Linked DNA regions of Exiguobacterium sibiricum 7-3. The main gene of each other region encodes a partner of the protein of the gene in region 2 in a complex. Links are inferred from orthologs where the notes say so. Each region holds a gene or a part of one and is shown on either strand. Other genes may lie near its edges. The genes, in order: pfkA and rny.

The links.
Region 1: rny (region 2) and pfkA share a complex: the UniProt entries of both Bacillus subtilis proteins name them as parts of the possible RNA degradosome complex. The link is inferred for Exiguobacterium sibiricum 7-3 from one-to-one orthologs.

Annotation. Positions count from the first base shown.
Region 1 is NZ_KK211190.1:833,472-851,246, reverse strand. The notes cover bases 3,286-6,276. They hold pfkA (6-phosphofructokinase), read right to left. Parts: upstream 5,267-6,276; coding sequence 4,304-5,266; downstream 3,286-4,303. Other genes in these bases: P402_RS0105225 (acetyl-CoA carboxylase carboxyltransferase subunit alpha), read right to left, coding at 5,420-6,276; pyk (pyruvate kinase), read right to left, coding at 3,286-4,219. In the rest of the region: icd (NADP-dependent isocitrate dehydrogenase), read right to left, coding at 1-542; citZ (citrate synthase), read right to left, coding at 613-1,725; P402_RS0105240 (DUF441 domain-containing protein), read right to left, coding at 1,943-2,419; more of pyk, read right to left, coding at 2,471-3,285; more of P402_RS0105225, read right to left, coding at 6,277-6,355; accD (acetyl-CoA carboxylase, carboxyltransferase subunit beta), read right to left, coding at 6,342-7,202; P402_RS16260 (FadR/GntR family transcriptional regulator), read right to left, coding at 7,224-7,769; dnaE (DNA polymerase III subunit alpha), read right to left, coding at 7,844-11,011; P402_RS0105205 (hypothetical protein), read left to right, coding at 11,165-11,359; P402_RS0105200 (DHH family phosphoesterase), read right to left, coding at 11,421-12,356; P402_RS0105195 (YtpI family protein), read left to right, coding at 12,423-12,740; P402_RS0105190 (DRTGG domain-containing protein), read right to left, coding at 12,782-14,092; P402_RS0105185 (M24 family metallopeptidase), read left to right, coding at 14,249-15,361; P402_RS0105180 (SDR family oxidoreductase), read right to left, coding at 15,467-16,192; P402_RS0105175 (universal stress protein), read left to right, coding at 16,345-16,782; P402_RS0105170 (3D domain-containing protein), read right to left, coding at 16,876-17,481. UniProt on the Bacillus subtilis protein: Catalyzes the phosphorylation of D-fructose 6-phosphate to fructose 1,6-bisphosphate by ATP, the first committing step of glycolysis.
Region 2 is NZ_KK211190.1:1,982,198-1,987,634, reverse strand. The notes cover bases 1-2,821. They hold rny (ribonuclease Y), read left to right. Parts: upstream 1-540; coding sequence 541-2,103; downstream 2,104-2,821. Other genes in these bases: P402_RS0111335 (TIGR00282 family metallophosphoesterase), read left to right, coding at 2,155-2,821; recA (recombinase RecA), read left to right, coding at 1-347. Outside these bases: more of P402_RS0111335, read left to right, coding at 2,822-2,949; P402_RS0111330 (stage V sporulation protein S), read left to right, coding at 2,979-3,239; P402_RS0111325 (2-oxoacid:acceptor oxidoreductase subunit alpha), read left to right, coding at 3,442-5,193; P402_RS0111320 (2-oxoacid:ferredoxin oxidoreductase subunit beta), read left to right, coding at 5,180-5,437. UniProt on the Bacillus subtilis protein: Endoribonuclease that initiates mRNA decay. Initiates the decay of all SAM-dependent riboswitches, such as yitJ riboswitch. Involved in processing of the gapA operon mRNA, it cleaves between cggR and gapA.

The DNA.
Region 1 (17,775 bases), 1.1 Mb from region 2 along the record:
ATTTTGTTGACACCCATCTCTGTTTGCAGGAAGTTAAGTAATTTTTGTGCTTCTTCGCTGCCTGACGCATACTCGATCCCAGCGTAGATATCTTCTGTGTTTTCGCGGAAGATGACCATGTCTGTATCTTCTGGGCGTTTAACCGGTGAAGGAACACCTGTGAAGTAACGGACCGGGCGAAGACATGTATACAAATCAAGTTCTTGACGAAGCGCAACGTTTAACGAACGGATTCCGCCGCCGACCGGTGTCGTGAGTGGTCCTTTGATCGCGATGATGTGTTCGCGAATCAGGTCAAGTGTTTCTTCCGGAAGCCAGTTGCCTGTTTTGTTGAAGGCTTTTTCTCCAGCGTAGACTTCTTTCCATTCAATCTTCTTTTCACCGTTGTATGCTTTTTCGACAGCAGCGTCAAAGACACGAACTGCAGCATTCCAGATATCAGGTCCAGTGCCATCACCGATGATGAAAGGAATGATTGGTGCATTTGGTACGTTAAGTGTCCCGTTTGTTACTGTGATGTTTTCGCCTTGAATTGTAGCCATTTGTAAAATCCCCCTTGAATATGATTGATGTCATCAAAAAGCAGGAGAGGATTTCTCCTCTCCGTCTTTTTTAACGTTCGTTCATGGACACGTATGTCCGGTGTGTTTCACCAATATAATCGGCGCGTGGACGAATGAGGCGGTTGTCGCTATACTGCTCTAAAATGTGCGCTAACCAACCTGACATACGACTGACGGCAAAGATTGGTGTAAACAATTCCGTATCAAGTCCAAGTGCATGGTACGTCGAAGCCGAATAGAAATCGACGTTCGGTTTCAATCCTTTTTCCGATTGGACGATTTGGTCAATCTTGACTGACATCTCGTACCATTTCGGTTCTCCGATTTGAGCTGTCAATTGACGGCTCATCTCCTGGAGGTGCTTCGCACGTGGATCGCCGTCCTTGTAGACACGGTGACCGAAGCCCATGATTTTTTCCTTGTTCTTAAGTTTATTATGAACATACTCGTCAACCTTTTCAACTGAATCAATTTCCAGCAACATTTTCATGACGGCTTCGTTCGCTCCACCGTGAAGTGGACCTTTGAGTGCCCCCATCGCAGCCGTGACGCCTGAATAGATATCCGATAATGTCGCAACACAGACACGTGCTGTAAACGTCGAAGCGTTCAGCTCATGATCCGCATGCAGCACAAGCGCTTGATTAAAGGCTTTTTCTGCTACTTCTGTCGGCTCTTCGCCTGTCAGCATGTAGAGGAAGTTCGCTGCGTATGAAAGTCCTGCTTTCGGTGCAACCGGCTCTTGGCCTTTTTTGATTCGTGCATACGCTGTTACGAGTGTCGCAATCTGCGCTTGGAGTTTGATGGCTTTAGCGTAATTCGCCTCTGTCGACATATCTTCAGCCGATTCATCGTATAATGCGAGTTGTGATAAAGCAGTACGAATGGCTGACATCGCGTTGGCGGTTTTTGGCGCCACTTTTAATGTCTCAAGGACTGCTGGTGCGACTGTTGCTTCAGAAATCAAAGCTTCTGAAAGTTGCTTCAGTTCGTCTTCTTTTGGTAAGCGGTCATTCCAAAGTAAAAAGACCACTTCTTCAAATGAGGCGTGCTCCGCCAAATCATCAATTGTATACCCACCATACGTCAACTGACCATCAATGATCGAACTGATCTTCGATGCTGTCGCGACGATTCCTTCTAAACCTTTTGTTTGTGTCATACAAAAATCCCCCTTTTTTTCCCCCAGAAATTTAAAACGCTTTCATTTCCGTATTGAAAAAAAGACGTCTACGCAAGAGTCGTTCCCCACGCCGAACCGTTTGCTCTTGAATAGACCATCTTGTTTCTGTCCTTAGTATAAACAAAATTAACCAAAAAGTGAACGAACTTGCATACTATTATCAAAAAATTAATTCACTTCACTATCGTTACATCACTTAACCACTGATTGCTTTGACGATGATATCCCACATTCCAATGACAAGAGCTGCGATTCCTGCTCCGATCAACGGACCAACCGGTACACCTCGAAACAGTCCGACGGCCAATATCGTTCCAGCAAGCAGTGCAGTCGTGACGAGCGGATCTTCTTTCATCAGACCAACGCCGTGGGCTGCAATGATTGCAACAAAAATTCCTGCTAAAAATGAAATGATACCGATATGTCCCCGTACACTATTCAGCAGCTCTCTAAATCCGATGTCTCCCGTTGCAATTGGTACTAGGATCGCCGCCGTGATCAACGTGACTCCCCATGTGATGCCTTTCGCCTGTAAGGACGGGAACAGGCGACCGTCGAGACCAATCGCTTTGATGATGAGCAAAAAAGCAGCTGCAATGATCAACGATTTATTTTGAGCGATGACACCAATCAACACGAGACCAATCAAAAAAAGATAGGCTTCCATGTGCAAACCCCCGATTTGAAAAAACGGATATGGCTTTTGCCATATCCGTTTCATTGATTATGCGTTGTACAATTTACCTGTTAAAGGATCGATTGAAATACGTTGACCATCTGTGAAGATTGTCATGGCATTTTCAACACCGACGATAACCGGTTTACCGAGTGAAGGACCAACGATTCCAGCATGGCTTGTCAATCCGCCGTCTACTGTGACCATTGCTGCAGCCATCTCGATTGCAGGCATCATGTCACGATCCGTTGAGTTCGTGATAAGAATCATACCTGGTTTTGCTTTTGCGTTTGCTTCTTCAGCTGTATGCGCGATGACGACTTCGCCAACGACACCACGTTCACCGATTCCGCGACCGTTTGTGATCTCTTTACCGACGATGTGGATTTTTAACATGTTTGTTGTACCTGCTGTAAGAGCCGGGATACCTGCAGAGATGACGACGAGGTCACCGTCTGTAACAAATCCTGCTTCTTTTGCTGTATCAGCAGCAAGTGTCAACATATCATCCGTGTTGTCTGACAAATGGTCGACAACAATCGGGTAAACACCCCAAACGATATTGAGTTGACGTGCAACACGCGCGCTCGGTGTGACGGCAACGATGTTTGACTCTGGACGGTATTTTGAAATCCGGGCAGCTGTGTAACCAGACTGAGTCGGTGTCAAGATTGCTTTAGCGTCCAAGTTGATGGCTGTATGCGTAACGGCTTGAGCGATTGCATCCGTCACAGTGTGCTCACTGCGTGTTTGACGATCTTTCAGGAGCATCTTGTAGTCGAGCATTTTTTCTGTCCGTTTTGCGATCGTGTGCATCATTTGAACAGATTCAATCGGGTAATCCCCGGCTGCTGTTTCACCTGAAAGCATGATCGCATCTGTTCCATCAAGAATCGCGTTCGCGACGTCTGATGCTTCTGCACGTGTCGGACGTGGGAAACGTTGCATCGAGTCAAGCATTTGCGTTGCTGTGATGACCGGTTTACCGTAATCATTACAAATTTTGATGAGATCTTTTTGTGTTGGTGTAACTTCTTCCGTCGGAATCTCGATTCCAAGATCACCACGTGCAACCATCAGACCGTCTGAAATCGCGATGATTTCTTCGATGTTATCGACACCTTCTTGGTTTTCAATTTTCGGGAAGATTTTAATGTGGCTTGCATTGTGTTTTTCGAGCAATTGACGAATGGCAACGACATCAGATGCACGACGAACGAATGAAGCAGCGATCAAATCGATGTCGCTACGAATTCCGAACTCGATGTCTGCGATATCTTTGTCTGTCAAAGCAGGTAAGTTAACTTTTACGTTTGGTAAGTTAACACCTTTTTTCGTTTTGATGATTCCTTCGTTTTCGATATCACAAAGGAGTTCACGGTTTTCGAGTTTTTCTGCGACACGAAGTCCGATTAACCCATCATCTAACATGATCATCGAACCGACTTCGACATCATCATATAAACCATCATATGTCACAGAGAACTTGTCTGCTGTTCCGACGATTTCGTTTGCGTCACCGCTGACGACGATGACTTGTTTGCCGCGTACGAGAAGGGCTTTGCCTTCTTCAAATGTATGCGTGCGGATTTCAGGACCTTTTGTATCTAAAAGGATTGTGACTAATTTGTTTGCTTCTTCCGCTGCACGGCGGATGTCCGTGATCCGGGCACCGTGTTCTTCATAGTCACCGTGTGAGAAGTTAAGACGAGCAACGTTCATACCCGCTTCAATCATTTCTGGAAGACGTTTTTCTGACGCCGGTCCAATCGTACATACAATTTTAGTTCTGCGCATATTCCATAAACCTCCTACAATGTTTGGCTGTTCAATCACAATGCCAATAAAACCTATTCTACTCCGACTGATAATCGGTCTATCTTAGATTGATAGTTGTTTTGACAACTCTAAGATTTCAAGATCCAGTTCGTGTTTGTTTTCGTCCAACGCCTCATCGATATCAAGATCAATCATCTTGCCACCACGTACACCAACGACACGTCCTTGCTTACCTTCAAGCAAGATGTCGATTGCATAGGCACCCATTCGACTTGCCAATACACGGTCAGCAGCTGTCGGCGCACCACCACGTTGAACATGACCTAATACTGTGACACGTGTATCAAGTCCGGTCTCTTTGGCAATCTCGTCTCCAACATCCTGCGCACGTCCGGCACCTTCTGCCACGATGACGATCGAGTGTTTTTTACCACGATTGACACCGCTTTGAATCCGGTTTAGGACTTCTTTTAAATCTTCTGGTCGTTCAGGGACCAAGATTGATTCCGCTCCGCCAGCTAATCCAGCATAGAGAGCGATATCCCCTGCGTCGCGTCCCATGACTTCGATGACATACGTCCGCTCATGCGACGACGCTGTATCACGAATCTTATCAATCGCTTCCAGTGCCGTGTTGAGTGCTGTATCGAAACCAATCGTGTAATCCGTACCTGGAATATCGTTATCAATCGTTCCCGGGAGACCGATTGTCGGGAAACCAAGTCCCGTCAATTTTTGAGCACCACGATAAGACCCGTCACCACCAACGACAACGAGTGCATCAATTTCGAATTTCTTCAGATTGACGACAGCTTTCGCACGTCCTTCTTCTGTCCGGAACTCTGGGCAACGTGCAGAACGAAGGAATGTTCCGCCTCGTTGAATGATGTCACCGACTGAACCTAGGTTCAATTGGACGAGATCTCCGTTAATCAGACCTTGATATCCGTTATAGACGCCAAATACTTCCAGTCCATGAAAAATCGCCTTACGTGTTACAGCACGCACTGCAGCGTTCATGCCTGGTGCGTCGCCTCCACTTGTTAAAACAGCAATCCGTTTCAAACTCACGTTAATCACCTCTCCATTAATCTTAGTCTAAAATAGCACGTAGTTTTGTTGTTTTACAACAGGGCAGACTGCATAAACTTTCTACAGCAGTTTGTTCATCCCATCACGAAATAAGGAATGCCAATCATGATAGCGATTACATGCAGGTTATGTGCCAATTTGGTGATATTTTTCTGTGCGCTTCTCGATTAACTGTTCTGGTGTCAAACGGGTCAGTTGGGCAAGTTTTTGTTCTAGAACAGATTTTACTTTATCGGCCTGTAATGAAACATCTAAATGCGCTCCACCGATGACTTCAGAGATGATGCCATCCGCGATTCCGAGTCGAAGTAAATCCGGCGCCGTAATTTTCATCGATTCTGCCGCTTTTTCAGCAAGACTGGCATCTTTCCAAAGAAGAGCAGCTGCACCTTCAGGTGAAATGACGGAATACGTGGAGTTCTCTAACATCAGCAGCTGATCACAGACACCGATTCCAAGTGCTCCACCCGATCCGCCTTCACCGATGACGATTGAAATAATCGGCACAGGCATTCCAGCCATTTCAAAGAGATTCTTCGCGATGGCTTCGCTTTGCCCTCGTTCTTCCGCTGCCCGGCCAGGATACGCGCCTTTCGTATCAATAAACGTGATGATCGGACGATTAAACTTCACCGCTTGTTGCATCAAGCGTAACGCTTTTCGATAGCCTTCAGGATGGGGCATACCAAAATTCCGGCGAATATTTTCCTTCGTATCTTTTCCTCGCTGATGACCAATGATTGTCACGGCTTGACCACTCAGCATCGCAATCCCTCCAACGATCGCCGCATCATCATATCCGTGCCGATCACCATGTAGTTCAATGAAATCGTCACAGATCAGACGAACATAATCGAGTGTCGTCGGACGTTCCGGATGCCGTGCCAGTTGCACACGGTTCCACGCTTTCATATTCCCGTAAATATCGAGTTCTAATCGACGTAGCCGTTCTTCCAATAAATTCAGTTCTTCTTTAAAATCAAGCCCTTGCGTCTCTGCCATGTCGTGCAGTTCTAATATTTTTTCGCGCAATGCGATTACTGGTTGATCAAATGGTTGCATGATTGGTTCCCTCCGAGTGCATCATCAGAATACGTGTGTAGTAGGTTTTCAAGTCGTGTCGCGATACGACATCGTCGAGTTGTCCCGCCTGCAGTAAGAACTCTGACGTTTGGAAGTCTTCCGGTAATTTTTCACGAATCGTCTGTTCAATGATCCGACGGCCGGCAAAGCCAATCAAGGCACCGGGTTCTGCGATATTAAAATCACCCAACATGGCAAAACTTGCCGATACTCCGCCTGTCGTCGGATGCGTCATACAGGAAACATACAATAGCCCTGCATCCGAATGTTGTTTCAGGAATAAGCTCGATTTCGCCATCTGCATCAGGCTGACCATTCCTTCTTGCATCCGTGCTCCACCTGAAGCCGAAAAGATTGTCACGGGCAACCGTTCTTTTGTTGCGTAACGGATGGCTTCTGCAATCGCAGCTCCGACTGCCGCCCCCATTGAGCCCATCCGAAAACGTGCATCCATGACACAGGCTACAAGCGGATATCCATTCACTTGACCCACACCACAAACAATCGCTTCTTCAAGCCCTGTCCGTACTTGATCTCCTTTCAGCTTTTCCGGATAATCCTGAAAATCGAGTGGATCTGCCTTCACTGCTGGTAAATCAAAATACGTAATCGTTCCAGCGTCAAACAATTGTTCAAATCGTTCGGTAGCTGTCAGTGGATGATGGTAACCACAGGCACAGACTTTTAAGTTCGCTTCGAGTTGTTTCGTATATTGGATCAGTTTGCACTTCGGACATTTAGTCATTAAACCAACCGGTACATCGACCCGTTGTTCTTTTGATGTCAAAGTGACAAATTTTTTAGGTTTTCGAAAAAATGCTTGCACGTTAGTTCCCCCTTGTGGTTCCTACGAGCGTTTTAGAAAAGCTTCCCGTTCCGCTCGCGTATAGAGCTCCCCTTGACCAAAACTTTGATAGAAGGCATTCACTTGCCGCCAAATCCGCTCAAACAAATCGTTATCGATTGTAGCGATCAGCGTTTCACGAAAGACCGCGTCGGAATCGACGTGAGCTTCTAGAATGGACACGTCTGCGAGTTGAACAAATGCTGCCTGTTCAAGCAAACGAAGTGTTCCTGCCAAATCTTCAAACTTTGAATCGCCGGTCACTAAAAATTGTGCGATGATCTGAATATAGGTATGGTCATCACGGTTTAAAAGAAAACTACCTCCCCCGTGCCTCGTCTCGATGATTCCGAGGTAGGCTAACGTCCGAAGTGCTTCGCGGACGGACGGACGGCTAATCGACAGTCGTTCTGCCAATTCACGTTCTGATGGAATTCGATCTCCCGGCACAAAACCATCCTGTTCGATCATCGTTTTGATTGCTGAAATATTCATTTCAAAAGCATTCCGCTTTTTCTCCATTGGTACAGCACCACCTTCCTGACGCATGCGTCATTTCCTTATTCCGGCGGTCATTGGTCAGACCAATTACCCCTTATTATAACAAATCTTATTACCTACTACTAGTTCGAACGAGGGACATTTTTCAGGATGATATTCGCTTCCCCGAATCGGATTCGGAGCTGCGCCATCAATTCCTCTTCCTGTTGAACGGCATATATTCCAGGCAATGATTTGGTCTCATTCGTATCAGCATAACGAACGACGACCGGAATATCGCCGGGGACGGTTTCGAGCATCCGTTCAAGAACAGCGAGATCATTTTTAGACGATAGTTTGACGAATAACACATCCTGCCCTAAAGGACGTAACCGTTCTAGGACGAATTGACGATTGCCTTCGCGTTCTTGTACCTTCACTTCAATCAACAAGACGTTTCCGATATACAACGAACGTTTAAACGCTGCATACTGTTGCGGAAAAACGACGACTTCTTCCGTCGAATATCCATCAACGGCATGCATGACCGCCATCGTCTGGGCACGTTTTGTTTTAAATTCACGGATTTGCTCAATGTAACAGACCAGATAATTGGTTTGATTTCCTTCAAGGGAAACCGTTTGGAAATGCGTCGTCTCAACCGGCGGCTTCATTGCGGTCATCAACGGAGAATAGGTCAACCAAAACCCGAGCGACTCGCGCTCAAGGCGTGCCCAGTCCGTCGCTGTCCGGTTCGTTTGTGCCGTTGTCTTTCTTCGTCCGAGGCTTGCGAGTTCATCCGGAAGAAGTGTATTCGACGCCATCGTAAAGTAATCAAGGACTTCCTGTTCCGCCTGCCCCCGGTCTCCATGAGTCGCACGATCGAGCGCTCCGCTGTATAACAAAAGTTCAATCTTCGTTCGTTCTTTTTTCCCCCACCCGACCGCTGACAACAATTGTGTGATTGTCTGCGAGGTTTTGGCCGCTTCCCGTAACGTCTGAAAGTCTTTTTCCGTGATTCCCCGAAGTGTTTGAATCCCAAGCCGGATTCCTTTACCTTCTAATGCCGAACGGTAATCCGACATCCAAATATCAGGCGGCAGTACCGGAAGGCGTTTTTCCCGCATGACACGCACGAGACGTTCCGGTTGATCGATCGATACCAATGAAAAGATTTGTGGATAATGGGCCTTCATGTATCCGAGGGCATAACTGATTTTCGTATACGCCACGGCGTGACTACGGTTAAACCCATATCCGGCAAACCGTTCGATTTGATCGTACAACGTTTCGGCGACCGTTAAATCAAAATCATTTTGTACCGCACCTTCGATAAAACGCTGTTTTTCCGCTTCTACAGACTGACTACTTTTTTTCGAGATTGCCCGTCGTAACAGATCAGCCTGTGCTAATGTAAATCCGGCGACCCGGCGTGTAATCTCCATGATTTGTTCCTGATAGACGATGACGCCGTACGTCGCTGCTAAAATCTCTTCTAAAATCGGATGTACCATTTGATAGGGTTGACCGGCTTTTCGTTTCGCATAGAGATCAATGAATTTCATCGGTCCCGGACGGAATAGTGACATCGTCGCGACTAAATCCTCGAACCGGCTTGGCTTGACCTCCCGTAACGTCTGCTTCATCCCGGCCGATTCAAATTGGAAAATTTGATCCGTCTCCCCTTTCGCGAATAATCGTAACGTCGCTTTGTCCTCGTCCGGTATCCGTTCCACCGAGAAATCGGGGGACGTATGCTGAATCAATTGTTCCATCTGACGCAGCCGTGTTAAATTCCGTAACCCTAATAAGTCAATCTTCAGCAATCCTTGTTGTTCGATTGCCTTCATTAAATATTGTGTGACGAATCGTCCACTTGCGTTCAAATCAACCGGTGTCGTCTCGATTAATTCATCTGACCCAATGATGACACCAGCGGCATGAATCGAACGTTGTCTTGGTAATCCTTCAATTGCTTGCGCAAGTTGCAGTAGTTGGCGTCGTTTTTCACTGCCCGAGAACCAACGGTAGATCGATGCCTGTTGTTCAAGGCCTTGTAACGTCGTCACCTTTCCCAACTGTTTTGCTGCCGCGTCCGTTTCATCTTTAGAAAACTCTAATACCCGTGCGACATCGCGTAATGCGGCTTTCGCTCCAAGAGTCGATAACGTTCCGATCTGACCGACATGTTGTTTTCCGTACCGCTCGACCAGGTACTCAAGCACTTCTTCCCTCCGCTCATCTTCGATATCAATATCGATATCCGGCATCGAAATCCGCTCTGGATTCAGGAAACGTTCAAATAACAAACCGTACTTCAGAGGATCAACGGTCGTAATCCCGAGGGCATAACTGACGAGCGATCCTGCGGCCGATCCACGTCCGGGTCCTACACGGATTCCTTTCACCTTCGCATGGCGTACTAAGTCTTCGACAATCAAAAAGTAGTCAGCAAATCCTGTCTTTTCAATGACTTCAAGCTCATACTTCAACCGTTTTGTCGCTTCTTCCCCGGTGTGACCATGTGCCAGTAAGCCATCATGCGCCAAACGGTTCAGCACGTGATTCGAATCATTCGTCACTTGCGGGAGAGGACGCGATTGAAAAGGCAACGTCAATGTCTCCTGCGATTCTGCCCATTGTTTCAGCAATCGTAGTTCCCGATCAGTAAACTGTTCGTGTAACTCTTCCATTAGTTTAAAGTGAGCCAACCGATTGATTTTTTGTTCAGCGAACGTCGACCCTTCGTCAATCGCACGTAAAGCTTGAAATGCTTCTACCTCTTCACGAAAGAGGTAACGAACGGGATCAATCGGAATCGTTTCGATCCCAAGGGCATTCGCCGCTTGACGGTACTGTTCCCTGCTGTCGCGTTCAACGGTCGAACGGACCGCCTTGACGCCGAGAAAAATCGTCGCTTTGTGCGCTGACCCCATCCACTGGGCGACGAGACGCCGTAAGCGTGCTTCATCTTCCGGAGCTTGTCGTTTCGGTTCCAGGACGGCGATCAGTTCCGCGTAGTCGTCCACAGGCATCTCACTAGCAAGTCGGTAGAGTGCTTTTAGTCCATGACTCGTCTTCGCATACCACAGAATCGTGAGTTCATCCGGTTCTATGACTTGTTCGAATCCGACAATCGGAGTCAATTCCCGTTGCGCACAACCTGCCATAAACGCCGGAACTCCTGTCAAAGATGTCTCACAGATGGCTGCAGCTGAAAAGCCGCGTCGTTTGACCTCATCCAGATAACGATCCATCCGAATCGTACTTTGCAACGGACTGTATGCTGTACGGACATTTAGTTGGATCATTCTTTTTCCTCCATCCTCATTTGGTTATATTTCGTTATAAATGAAACGTTTTCAGAAGTTTCATATCTATGCGCTTCTCAGTCTCGCCATCCCCATCATTTTTCGCTACAATAAAAAGAGAACATCATGACTTGAACGGAAGGAGAGTTTGCCATGATTTTAAACCGTAGCCAGATTGCCCGCGAAAAAGTAGAACAACTGAAATTAGGGGTAACCGCATTTACCGAGACTGAAGAAATCGCTGAAAAAATCCGTAAGTCCGTTAAAGAACTTGAATTAAACGTCATTGAAGATCACACAGAACGGGGAATTTGGTTCATCCCCCAAGAAGAGGCTTCCACTCATTGATGCTAAAAAAAGCTGTTCGCCATGTATCCGAAACAGGATGATGGCGAGCAGCCTTTTTCTATTAGAACGTAAAGGCTTCTGCCACTTCATTCAAACGGGAGACGACCGTATCCACTTCCGTCAAATCTTTGATCGTCGCACCCGATGCCATCGGATGTCCGCCACCATTAAATTCTTTGGCTACCTCATTAATGACTGGTCCTTTCGAACGCAGACGGACACGAACTTCCTTGTCTGTTTCAAGGAACAATGCCCATGCTTTTAAGCCTTTCAGACCTGCAAAGCTGTTGACGAGAAGGGACGCTTGTTCAACGGTCGCATCGAATGTCGCCAATGTATCCTGTGTCAACACGACATACCCGACACCCGCTTTCGTCAACTGGATATGTTGCAACACATAACCTTGTAACTGTAAAGCGACCAGTTCCGTCTGGTACATGTTTCGATAGAGCCAATCCGTATCAATTCCCGTATCGAGCAGTTGCGCTGCGACGGAAAACGTCCGGCTTGTCGTGCCTCTGAATTGAAAACGACCTGTATCTCCGACGATCCCTGCATAAAATTGAATCGCTGCTGCCGCCGGGATTTCATAGCCCCATTCATTTAAGAGATGGACCAACAGCTCCGACGTCGAACTGACGGTTGTATCAACGATTTGAACGTCGGCATAGGGATCTTCGTCCGGATGGTGGTCGATTTTAATCGTTTGCTGACCATTCAACGCTTCCGCTCCATCAATCCGTCCTTGATTAGCTGTATCCAGGACGATGACGAGTGCCTGCTTATACTCCGCTGCTTCCACAGAATCAAGCGCCCCCATGAATGCAAGTGAGCTTGCCATCTCGCCGACCGCTTTCACTGTTTTTTCGGGAAATCGATTTTGTAAAACCAACTGTAATCCAAACTGACTGCCTAGCGCGTCAGGGTCCGGGCGTTCATGCCGATGAATGATGATTGTCGATGCTTGTTCAATCAATTGTCTGATTTGTTCTTTCACAGTGCACAGCTCCTCTAAATATTGATATGATACAAACAGATATAGAAAGAAAAGGAGGTCATCCATATGCAGTTTGTACTCATTCTGTTAATCGTCTTGTCGCTTGGTGGATATTTACTTGCAAAACGACGTGCGTTTCATACGAAAAGCACGAACCGAAAATTTTTATTCAATACACAAGCGAGCATCTGGCTCAGCCTGTTCGTCATCTTGTTTGCCGTTAACCAATTCGTCTCCGGCGAAGGCCTGACATCGACAACCGGGAAAGTTGTTTGTTCAATCCTCATCGTCATCGGTGTCGCTTCGTTCATCGCTGGTTTCATCCGCTATAAAAAAATCTATCCGTATGTCGTCCGTGAAATGGAACAGACGGAACAGTCCTAAAAAAGACGGTAGCTACCGTCTTTTTTTATGCCCAGTCCATGTTATCGATCAATCAGTTGTGACGTCACGAGTGCTTTTGCCACGATTTGTGTGCCTTGATACATCTCGACATCCACTTTTCCGAACTTCCGCCCGACATCAAACACATTGGCTCGAATCGTAATCGTACTCTCAATTTGAACGGGTTTGATGAAATAAATGCTGACATTTTCGATGACGAGGTCACCCTTTTTCATGTGGCGCAACATCCGTGTCGCTCCTTCGACGAGCAAGGTCGTCAAGACACCACTTGAAGCCGTCCCCATGAAATTCGTCATCTGTGGTGAGACTTCCAGCGAAAGGTAAGGTCCTCTCGCATCTTCCGCCGCCTTGATTTGTCCCGTTATCAAGTCATCAAACGTTTCCCCGACTTGTGGTTGACGGTTTGCCAGTTGCAGGGCTTTTAATACATCTTGTCGGCTGATGATGCCCAGTAATCGACCGTATTGGTCAATGACCGGTAACATCTCAATCCCTTCCCACACCATCTGATGCGCGGAATTCGTCACACTTGTACGGATACCGACCGTGATCGGATGACGCGTCATGACTTTTTCAACCGGCCAATCGTGTGGACGGTCAATGATATCCTTCGCCGTCACGACACCGACGACCTTCATCTGTTCATCGATGACCGGGTAACGATTGTGTTTCGTCTGCTCATTGAGTTCATGCCATCTGGCAATCGGATCATTCGTTTGTAAATAAAACGTATCATGTAATGGAATTAAAATATCGGAGACAAGTAAAATTTCTTTTTTGATCAGTCGGTCATAGATGGCCCGGTTGATCATCGTCGCGACAGTGAATGTGTCGTAAGACGTTGAAATGATCGGCAGCTCCATTTCGTCCGCCAATCGTTTTGCGTCTTCCGTCGTATCAAAACCACCGGTAATCAGAACTGCTGCTCCTGCATCCAAGACCAGTTCATGTGCTTTTTCCCGGTTTCCGATGATAACAAGACTGTCGACATCGATATAACGCATCATCGCTTCTAACTTCATCGCTCCGATGACGAATTTCGTCAATGTCTTATGAAGTCCGTCACGTCCTCCGAGAACCTGTCCATCCACGATGTTGACGACTTCCGCAAACGTCAGTTTTTCAATATTTTCTTTTTGTTTCTTTTTAATACGAATCGTCCCCACACGTTCGATTGTTGAGACGAACCCTAAATTTTCCGCTTCTTTAATGGCACGATATGCCGTACCTTCGGATACCGTTAAGTCCTTTGCGATTTGCCGGACGGATATTTTGGCGCCCACATCGAGATCCTCAATGTGCCGGATGATCTGTTCATGTTTTGTAGGCATGCTGTATCCCTTCTTTTTCCTATATTCTACTCTTCTGTCATTATACTGTACTACTCCAATGAATGAAAAGTGTACTAGTCCCGATTTGCGAGAAATGTTTTCCAATTCCAACGATGGTATACTGAATCATGAAACGAACAGAGAGGTGGAAACGATATGTTAGAACGGACAAATCAGATTAGTCGTGTATTACAAGAATCAGGAATCGATGTTGCATTGATTACGTCAAAAGCGAGTGTATTTTATTTTTCAGGTGTCTATGCGGAACCGCATGAACGTGTGATGGCTGTCATCGTAGACGCTAACGGAAAACGTGCCCTCTTCTGCCCTGCGCTCGAAGCCAACATCGTCGCTGCAAGTCCATGGGACGGCGAAGTCATTACGTATGCGGACCATGAACATCCATTTGATAAAATCAGTGAAGCGCTTCAAACGTTTTCGATCTCCAATAACCGAATCGGGATTGAAGGCGAACATATGACTTTCAGCCGGTTCAAAGAGCTAGAAGCCCGTCAAGAAAATGCGGCAATTCTTGATATCGGTCAACCCTTGCAAGCACTACGCCTGAAAAAAGACGCTCAAGAGATTACGATTCTCCGCGAAGCAGCAACCTTAGCTGACGAAGCAATCGAAATCGGTAAACAGGCAATTCGTCCTGGTGTCACGGAAATGGAAGTCATTTCAACAATCGAGTTCGAAATGAAAAAGAAAGGCGTCCGTGAGATGTCGTTCGATACATTGGTTTTATTCGGAGCAAACAGTGCAGACCCGCATGGTGTGCCGGGTGACCGAGTCATTCAAGAAGGCGATTTTGTCCTGTTTGACCTTGGTGTCGTTTGGAAAGGATATTGTTCAGACATTACCCGGACGTTCGTTTATGGCGAAGCCAGTGAAGAACAACAAACCATTTACCAAACGGTTCTTCAAGCACTCGAAGCAGCTACAGAAGCCAGCCAAGTCGGCGTGACTCTTGGTACATTAGATCAAGCTGCCCGGAACGTGATTGAACAAGCCGGTTACGGTGACTATTTCACCCATCGTGTCGGACACGGTCTCGGAATCGATGTCCATGAATTCCCGTCACTCGCATCGAACAACCTGCTGACAGCGGAGTCCGGAATCGTGTATACGCTCGAGCCAGGTATCTATGTTCCAAACATCGGCGGTGTTCGAATTGAAGATGACATTCATTTAACCGAGAGCGGACCGGAAGCACTGACCCGTTATCCGAAGCATCTTCAGTCATTGCCTGTAACAGCAGTACAGTAAACTAAATCAGAATCAAAAAAATGAAAAACAGGGGGACGGAATTTCAATTCCGTCCCCCTGTTATCTATACAACCAAATCCAACTGTTAATTATTCTTCGGAACCATCACGGACGGGATTGATGTACAACGTTGACCCCGCCGGTCACATCAAGAATCGCCCCTGTAATCAGACTGGATTCTTCCGCTACTAAAAACGAAATCGTCCGCGCGATATCTTCTCCGACACCAGTCCGTCCGACCGGTGTCTGTTCATCCGCCGTCGCCTGTTCAATCCGTTTGGACTTATTGTCACCCACAATATTACCCGGATTGACCATGTTTACCGTGATACCGTATTCTGCCTCTTCAAGCGCTACACTTTTTGTCAAACTGACCATGCCGCTTTTCGCCGCCGCGAATGCAGCCCGCTCCACCCAACCAGGTGCAGATGCACTCTCCGGAAAACCGTATGTAATGATACGTCCGTATTGTTGCTTGCGCATGATTGGAAGAATCTTTCGTAATAACCAAAAACTAGCTGTCAGGTTACCGGTCACTACTTCATTCCATTCTTCATCTGAATAGTCGACAAGCGATTTCCGTTCGAAGATATACGGTCCCGCATTCAAAATCAACGCGTCGATCCGACCGTGGGCAGTCATCGACTGCTCAACTGCCTCCATCAGCTGATTTTGCTCTGTCACGTCCGCTTTAATCAAATGGAGACGTTCATGAAAAAACGTCGGTTCTGAACGGTGAAGAGCCGTTACGTGCCAACCTTCCTCGAGCAAACGACGGGTCACCATCTCACCGAGTCCTTTTGTTCCTGCTGTAATTAATGCGTGCCTCATCTTGGCATCGCCTCCTTTCATCTCTTTCCATCTTACGGGTTCCGCTGGCGAAGAACAATTTTAAAATCTCCTTAAATGTTCCTCACCTTCTATTTAAGGGAATGGTACAATAAGGGTGTAAAATCAGATGAATACGAAGGGATGGATATAAGATGGCAATCGTATATCATAACATTTTAGTAGCAGTCGACGGATCAAAAGAGGCAGAGCGTGCTTTTGAAACAGCGATTGACGTCTCACTTCGAAATAATGCCAAACTCGTCATTGCTCATGTCATCGATACACGGACTTTTGCAACTGTCGAAGCCTACGATCGGACGATTACCGAACGCGCCGAATCATATGCGAAAGAACTGCTCGATGATTACGTCAAGACAGCTCAGGAGCGTGGTGTCAAGGATGTTGAAGTCGCTATTGAATACGGTTCCCCGAAAGTAACCATCGCCAAAAAACTTGCACCCAACCATAATGTTGATTTGATTATCTGTGGTGCAACCGGTTTAAATGCTGTCGAACGTTTCTTTATCGGTAGTGTCTCCGAAAGTATTACACGTTATGCAAAATGTGATGTCTTGATTGTCCGTCTTTAATTGAACTCATTTCTGCACTGCTTCTTTCAAGAGGCAGTGCTTTTTTAGACAAAAAAAAATCAATCGCACCGATGTACGATTGATTGAAATGACTTATTTGAATTTAACAGTGACGTTACGACGACCCCAGTTAAATGCTTCGGCACGTGAGTAGTAGAGAATATCCATCTTCTTACCTTTGATGGCACCGCCTGTATCTGCTGCTGTATACGTCCCTTTTAATTTTCCTTTGTAATACACTTTAACCGTTGAACGAAGCGGAATCACACGTGGATCAACTGCTACGACTTTCTTTTTAGAACTCTTGATGTTCCAACCGATTGCCGTTAAGTTACCGCTACCTGGATCGTACGGTGTATATGCTGTTGCACTTACATTTGTGATCGTTTTCCAACCACCTGTTGATTGTTTTTTCGATCCGCTTGATGTGACGACTTTAGAATAACGGGCACTGAGGTAAGCCGTTTTTCCTTTGTAACTGACTTTATACCAGTTTCCTGTTTTTGCTTTGTACGGTAGTGTTTGATTCTTATATAGAAGACCGAGTTTCTTAGACGCTGTTGTGGCTTTTTGGCGAACAATAAGACTATCGACCGACGACTTGACATTTTTTTTAGTTGCAGCTTCCGCTTGAAGACCTGCAAACGAACTGAGTGCTAACAAGACTGCTAAAACACTAGCGATTATTCGTTTCATCATCATGTAATCTCTCCTCCATAATTGTCCCTGTTTTGTAACTTACATTAATATACATGACAAAATGGAGCTGTGCCGTTACATATAGACCACAAAAAGATGACGCGATTGTTACTTTTATATTACAAAAGACTCATTTTTATCGGTTTCAAACCGTTTTTACGACAATAATCGGTTTAACTTTCGTTTTTACGTTTTTTATATGACAAACCTTGTAACAAACGTTTTTATTACGAGAAATAAACTCATCTGTTTTCACTCCGTTGAGATGATTTTCTTCAAACAAAAAACGTCTGA
Region 2 (5,437 bases):
CAGATATCGTCGGAAACCGGACGAAACTGAAAGTCGTTAAAAATAAAATCGCTCCGCCGTTCAAACAAGCGGAAGTCGATATCATGTATGGACAAGGAATCTCGAAATTTGGTGAATTGATTGATCTTGGAACAGATCTCGATATCGTCCAAAAAAGTGGAGCTTGGTATTCATACAATTCCGAGCGTCTTGGTCAAGGACGTGAAAATGCGAAACAATACATGATTGAACATCCGGATGTTGCGGATGAGGTCGAACGGTTGATTCGTGAGCATCACGGTCTCGTTGACCGCAAAGATCCAGTTGATTTTGAAGAAGGTCAAGACGAAGATTTGTTTGCAGAATAAGCCGAGAGAGAGTGGAATCGATTCAGATTCTGCTCTTTTTTTGTTGAAAAGAGGAAAACATAGGAATTCTTTCCCGCCCGTTCGTTGACAATGAACGAGTGCTATCCTTACAATATAGATGTACGTTTTTTAGACAGCTTCGATGAATAACCGAAATGAACTAAGAAACACCTTGTAAAGGGGAGGTGAACCCATGGGTACAACAACTTGGATTGTCATACTTCTCCTCGCAATACTGATCGCATTCATCGTAGGCTACTTCTTGCGGAAATCGATTGCAGAAGCGAAGATTCAAGGCGCGGAAACAGAAGCGACGAAAATCGTGGAACGTGCACAAGTATCAGCGGAAGCAACGAAAAAAGAAGCATTGCTCGAAGCGAAAGATGAAGCTTTTAAACTTCGGACAGAAGTCGAAAAAGAGCTTCGTGAACGTCGTCAAGAGTTAACGAAACAAGAAGGACGATTGCTCCAAAAAGAAGAGACACTCGATCGCCGTGTTGATTCCATCGACCGTAAGGAAGAACAAATCAATACGCGGGATGCAGAGATCGCGAAACGGAAGCATCAAGCTGAAGAGTTAGAACGCAAAGTAGAGGACCTGTATGAACAGGGACGCCAAGAGCTCGTCCGTGTTGCGAATCTTTCGCAAGACGAGGCTAGAGCTATCATCATGGATGAGACGAAACAAGCTGCTATGCATGACGCAGCGATTCTTCAAAAAGAAATCGAACAAAAAGCAAAAGAAGAAGCAGACAAAAAAGCACGCAACATTCTTTCACTTGCGATTCAACGGTTCGCCGCGGAACATATCGCAGAGACGACGGTTTCTGTCGTCAACTTGCCGAATGACGAAATGAAAGGCCGTATCATCGGTCGTGAAGGTCGAAACATTCGGACGCTTGAAACGTTGACAGGTATCGATTTAATCATCGATGACACACCAGAAGCGGTTATCTTATCCGGGTTTGATCCGATTCGCCGGGAAGTGGCAAAAATGGCACTTGAAAAACTCGTTCAAGACGGTCGGATTCACCCGGCACGGATTGAAGAGATGGTCGACAAGTCACGTCGGGAAGTCGATGAACGGATTCGTGAAATCGGTGAAGAAGCGACATATGATGTCGGCATTCACGGGATTCACCCAGATCTCGTCAAAATTCTCGGTCGCTTGAAGTATCGGACGAGTTACGGTCAAAACGTATTGTTCCATTCACTCGAAGTCGCGCATCTTGCCGGTATGATGGCAGCTGAGCTCGGAGAAGATGTAACACTTGCGAAACGGGCCGGTCTCCTGCACGATATCGGGAAAGCGATTGACCACGAAGTGGAAGGAAGTCACGTTGAAATCGGTGTGGAACTTGGTACGAAGTACAAAGAACATCCAACCGTCATCAATGCGATTGCTTCCCACCACGGGGATACGGAAGCGACATCTGTCATTTCCGTTCTGGTCGCAGCCGCAGATGCCTTATCTGCCGCCCGTCCAGGTGCACGTCAAGAAACACTCGAGAGTTACATCCGACGTCTTGAACGTCTGGAAGAAATCTCAGAATCGTTTGACGGGGTAGAGAAGTCCTTTGCGATTCAAGCTGGTCGTGAAGTACGGATCATCGTTCGTCCTGATGTCGTCGACGATGTCCTTGCCCATAAGATGGCAAGCGATATCCGGAAAAAAATCGAAGAAGAACTCGATTATCCGGGTCATATCAAAGTCACGGTCATTCGGGAAACACGAGCGGTCGAATACGCAAAATAAGCAAAGTGGCGGGCGACCGCCACTTTTTTTAATTACTTGGAGGTATGTTTCATGAAAATCTTATTTATCGGAGATGTCGTCGGGGCACCCGGCCGTCATATCTTACAGCAGTTCACGGCACGTATTAAATCCAAATACAATCCGACGGTCATGCTCGTCAATGGAGAAAATGCAGCGCATGGCCGTGGAATCACGAAATCGATTTATCATCAGTTACTAGAACTTGGGTTCCACGGTGTCACGATGGGTAACCATACGTTTGACAATCGCGATATCTTTGACTGGATTGATGACGCGGACCGGATTGTCCGTCCGGCGAATTATCCGGAAGGGACACCCGGCCGCGGGATGATGGTCTTAAAAGTCGGCAACAAGAAAATCGCGGTCATCAACGTCCAGGGAACCGTTTTCTTGCCACCGCTCGGCGATCCTTTCCGGACTGTGGATGAGCTGATTGCTGAAGTCGAAGGCGAGGTCGATGCGATTTTCGTTGATGTCCACGCGGAAGCAACAAGTGAAAAAATTGCGATGGGCTATCACTTGGCGGGTCGTGTCCAAGCGGTTGTCGGGACACATACTCACGTCCAGACAGCTGACGAACGGATTCTTGAAGGCGGAACGGCTTACATCACGGATGTCGGCATGACAGGACCGCTCGACGGTGTCCTCGGGATGCGAAAAGAAGATGTCTTACGAAAATTTAAAACACAGCTCCCAACCCGGTTTGAAGTTGCAGAAGGACGGGAACAATTAAATGGAGTCTTGATTCATATTGATGATGTATCAAAAAAAGCAACGAAGATTGAACGCATCCACTTGACGGATCAATCGATTTTCTTTGATTGAGCTTTGATTTTTGATTGGGAGGTACATGCATGGACGTCCTGAAAGTATCAGCTAAATCGAATCCGAATGCGGTCGCCGGAGCGCTCGCAGGTGTACTTCGAGAGAAAGGTTCTGTCGAAATTCAGGCAATCGGAGCAGGTGCACTCAATCAATCCGTCAAAGCGGTGGCAATCGCAAGAGGATTTGTTGCACCGGCAGGCATGGATTTGATCTGTATTCCGGCATTTACCGACATCATGATTGATGGCGAGGAACGGACGGCAATCAAACTAATCATTGAACCACGATGATGCATCATTGGACATAGGTCCTACGTTAAACTAGACCATTTACTCGTTGGAGTAGATGGTCTTTTTTTATGGCGGACAGCCGGAAAAAATCAACTGATTCGCCAGAGGAGCATTGTACAAGTATCGGGAAATCGGTATCATGGGGGAGGATAGTGAAGCAGACAGCTTCAATCATTTCAGGGGATAAAAGGAGCGAACGTCGATGTACAATCAATTGTCATGGAAAGTAGGCGGTCAGCAGGGGGAAGGGATCGAGTCGACGGGTGAGATCTTTGCCATTGCCTTGAACCGCCTTGGTTATTACTTATATGGATACCGTCATTTTTCTTCACGCATCAAAGGTGGACATACGAACAACAAAATCCGGGTCGCGACACACGAAGTCCGGACCGTTGCCGACGATCTCGATATTCTGGTCGCCTTTGACCAGGAGACAATCGACGTCAATTTCCATGAGTTGCGTCAAGGCGCGATCATCATCGCCGACGCGAAGTTCAATCCGACCAACCCGGACCAGACACGTGCTGTCCTGTATCCGATTCCTTTTACGGAAATTGCCTCAGGACTCGGAACGTCGTTGATGAAGAATATGGTTGCAATCGGGGCATCGAGTGCGATTCTCGGGATTGCACCGGAACGTTTCCAGGCGGTCGTGGAACAGATTTTTGGCCGCAAAGGACCGGAAATGGTCGAGAAAAACTTATCGGCGATTCGCGAAGGGGCAGCGGCATTCGAAGCGATGGCTGGAACAGCGGAACGTTTCGTCCTCGATCCGGCAGACGGACAGCAACGGATGTTCATGATCGGCAACGATGCGATTGCGCTTGGTGCGGTTGCCGGGGGGGCCCGTCTGATGGCTGCCTACCCAATCACGCCATCGTCGGAAATCATGGAGTACTTAATTAAAAAATTACCGCAGTTCGGTGGAACCGTCGTTCAGACGGAAGATGAGCTGGCCGCAGTCACGATGGCAATCGGTGCCAACTACGCCGGCGTGCGTGCTTTGACGGCATCAGCCGGACCCGGTCTGTCGCTGATGGCAGAAGCGATCGGTTTGTCCGGAATGACGGAAACGCCGCTTGTCATCATTGATACACAGCGGGGGGGGCCTTCGACCGGACTGCCGACGAAACAGGAACAGTCCGACTTGATGGCGATGATTTACAGCACACACGGTGAAATTCCGAAAGTCGTCCTCGCGCCGTCGACGGTCGAGGAAGCGTTTTACGATGCAGCCGAAGCGTTTAACATCGCGGAAGAATACCAATGTCCGGTCATTCTTTTGACGGATTTGATGTTATCGCTCGGGAAACAGTCTGTCGAACCGCTCGATGTCAATCGGGTTGAAATCCGTCGCGGGAAATTGATGCTGGATGAACTGCCGGAACTTGAAGGGAAAGCGTACTTCAAACGGTATGAAGTGACGGAAGACGGGATCAGTCCGCGTGTCGTCCCAGGCACAAAACATGGCATCCATCACGTGACGGGAGTCGAACATAACGAAGAAGGCCGTCCGTCGGAAGCGACGAAGAACCGGGTCGATCAAATGACGAAACGCCTCCGGAAGTTAAGTCAGTTCCGGATGAAGGATGCGGTCCTTGTCACAGAACAGCATGCAGCACCAGATATTCTGTTTGTCGGTTTTAACTCGACGCGCGGAACGATTGAAGAAGTAATGCCGCGTCTTGAAGAACAAGGCATTCACGTCGACCATCTCCATATCCGGCAGATGCATCCGTTTCCGAGTGAACTCGTCCGTCCGCATCTCGAACGGGCAAAACAGGTCGTCGTCGTGGAGTACAATGCGACGGGACAACTCGCGAAACTGATTCAGATGAATTGCGGTTTTGCAGAAAAAATTGAACATATTTTAAAATTCAACGGCGATCCGTTCTATCCGGCGGAAGTGGTGGAACAAGTCGTTGCAGGAGGGGTTTTCCATGGCAACCTTTAAAGATTTCAGAAACGATGTCAAACCGAACTGGTGTCCCGGCTGCGGCGACTTTTCGATTCAAGCAGCCATCCAACGGGCAGTCGCAAATGTCGGACTGGAGCCGGAGGAGCTGGCTTTGATTTCCGGCATCGGCTGTTCGGGAAGGATTTCCGGTTATATCAATACGTACGGGTTCCACGGCGTTCACGGCCGGTCGTTACCGATTGCCCAAGGCGTCAAGATGGCGAACCGTGAATTGACGGTC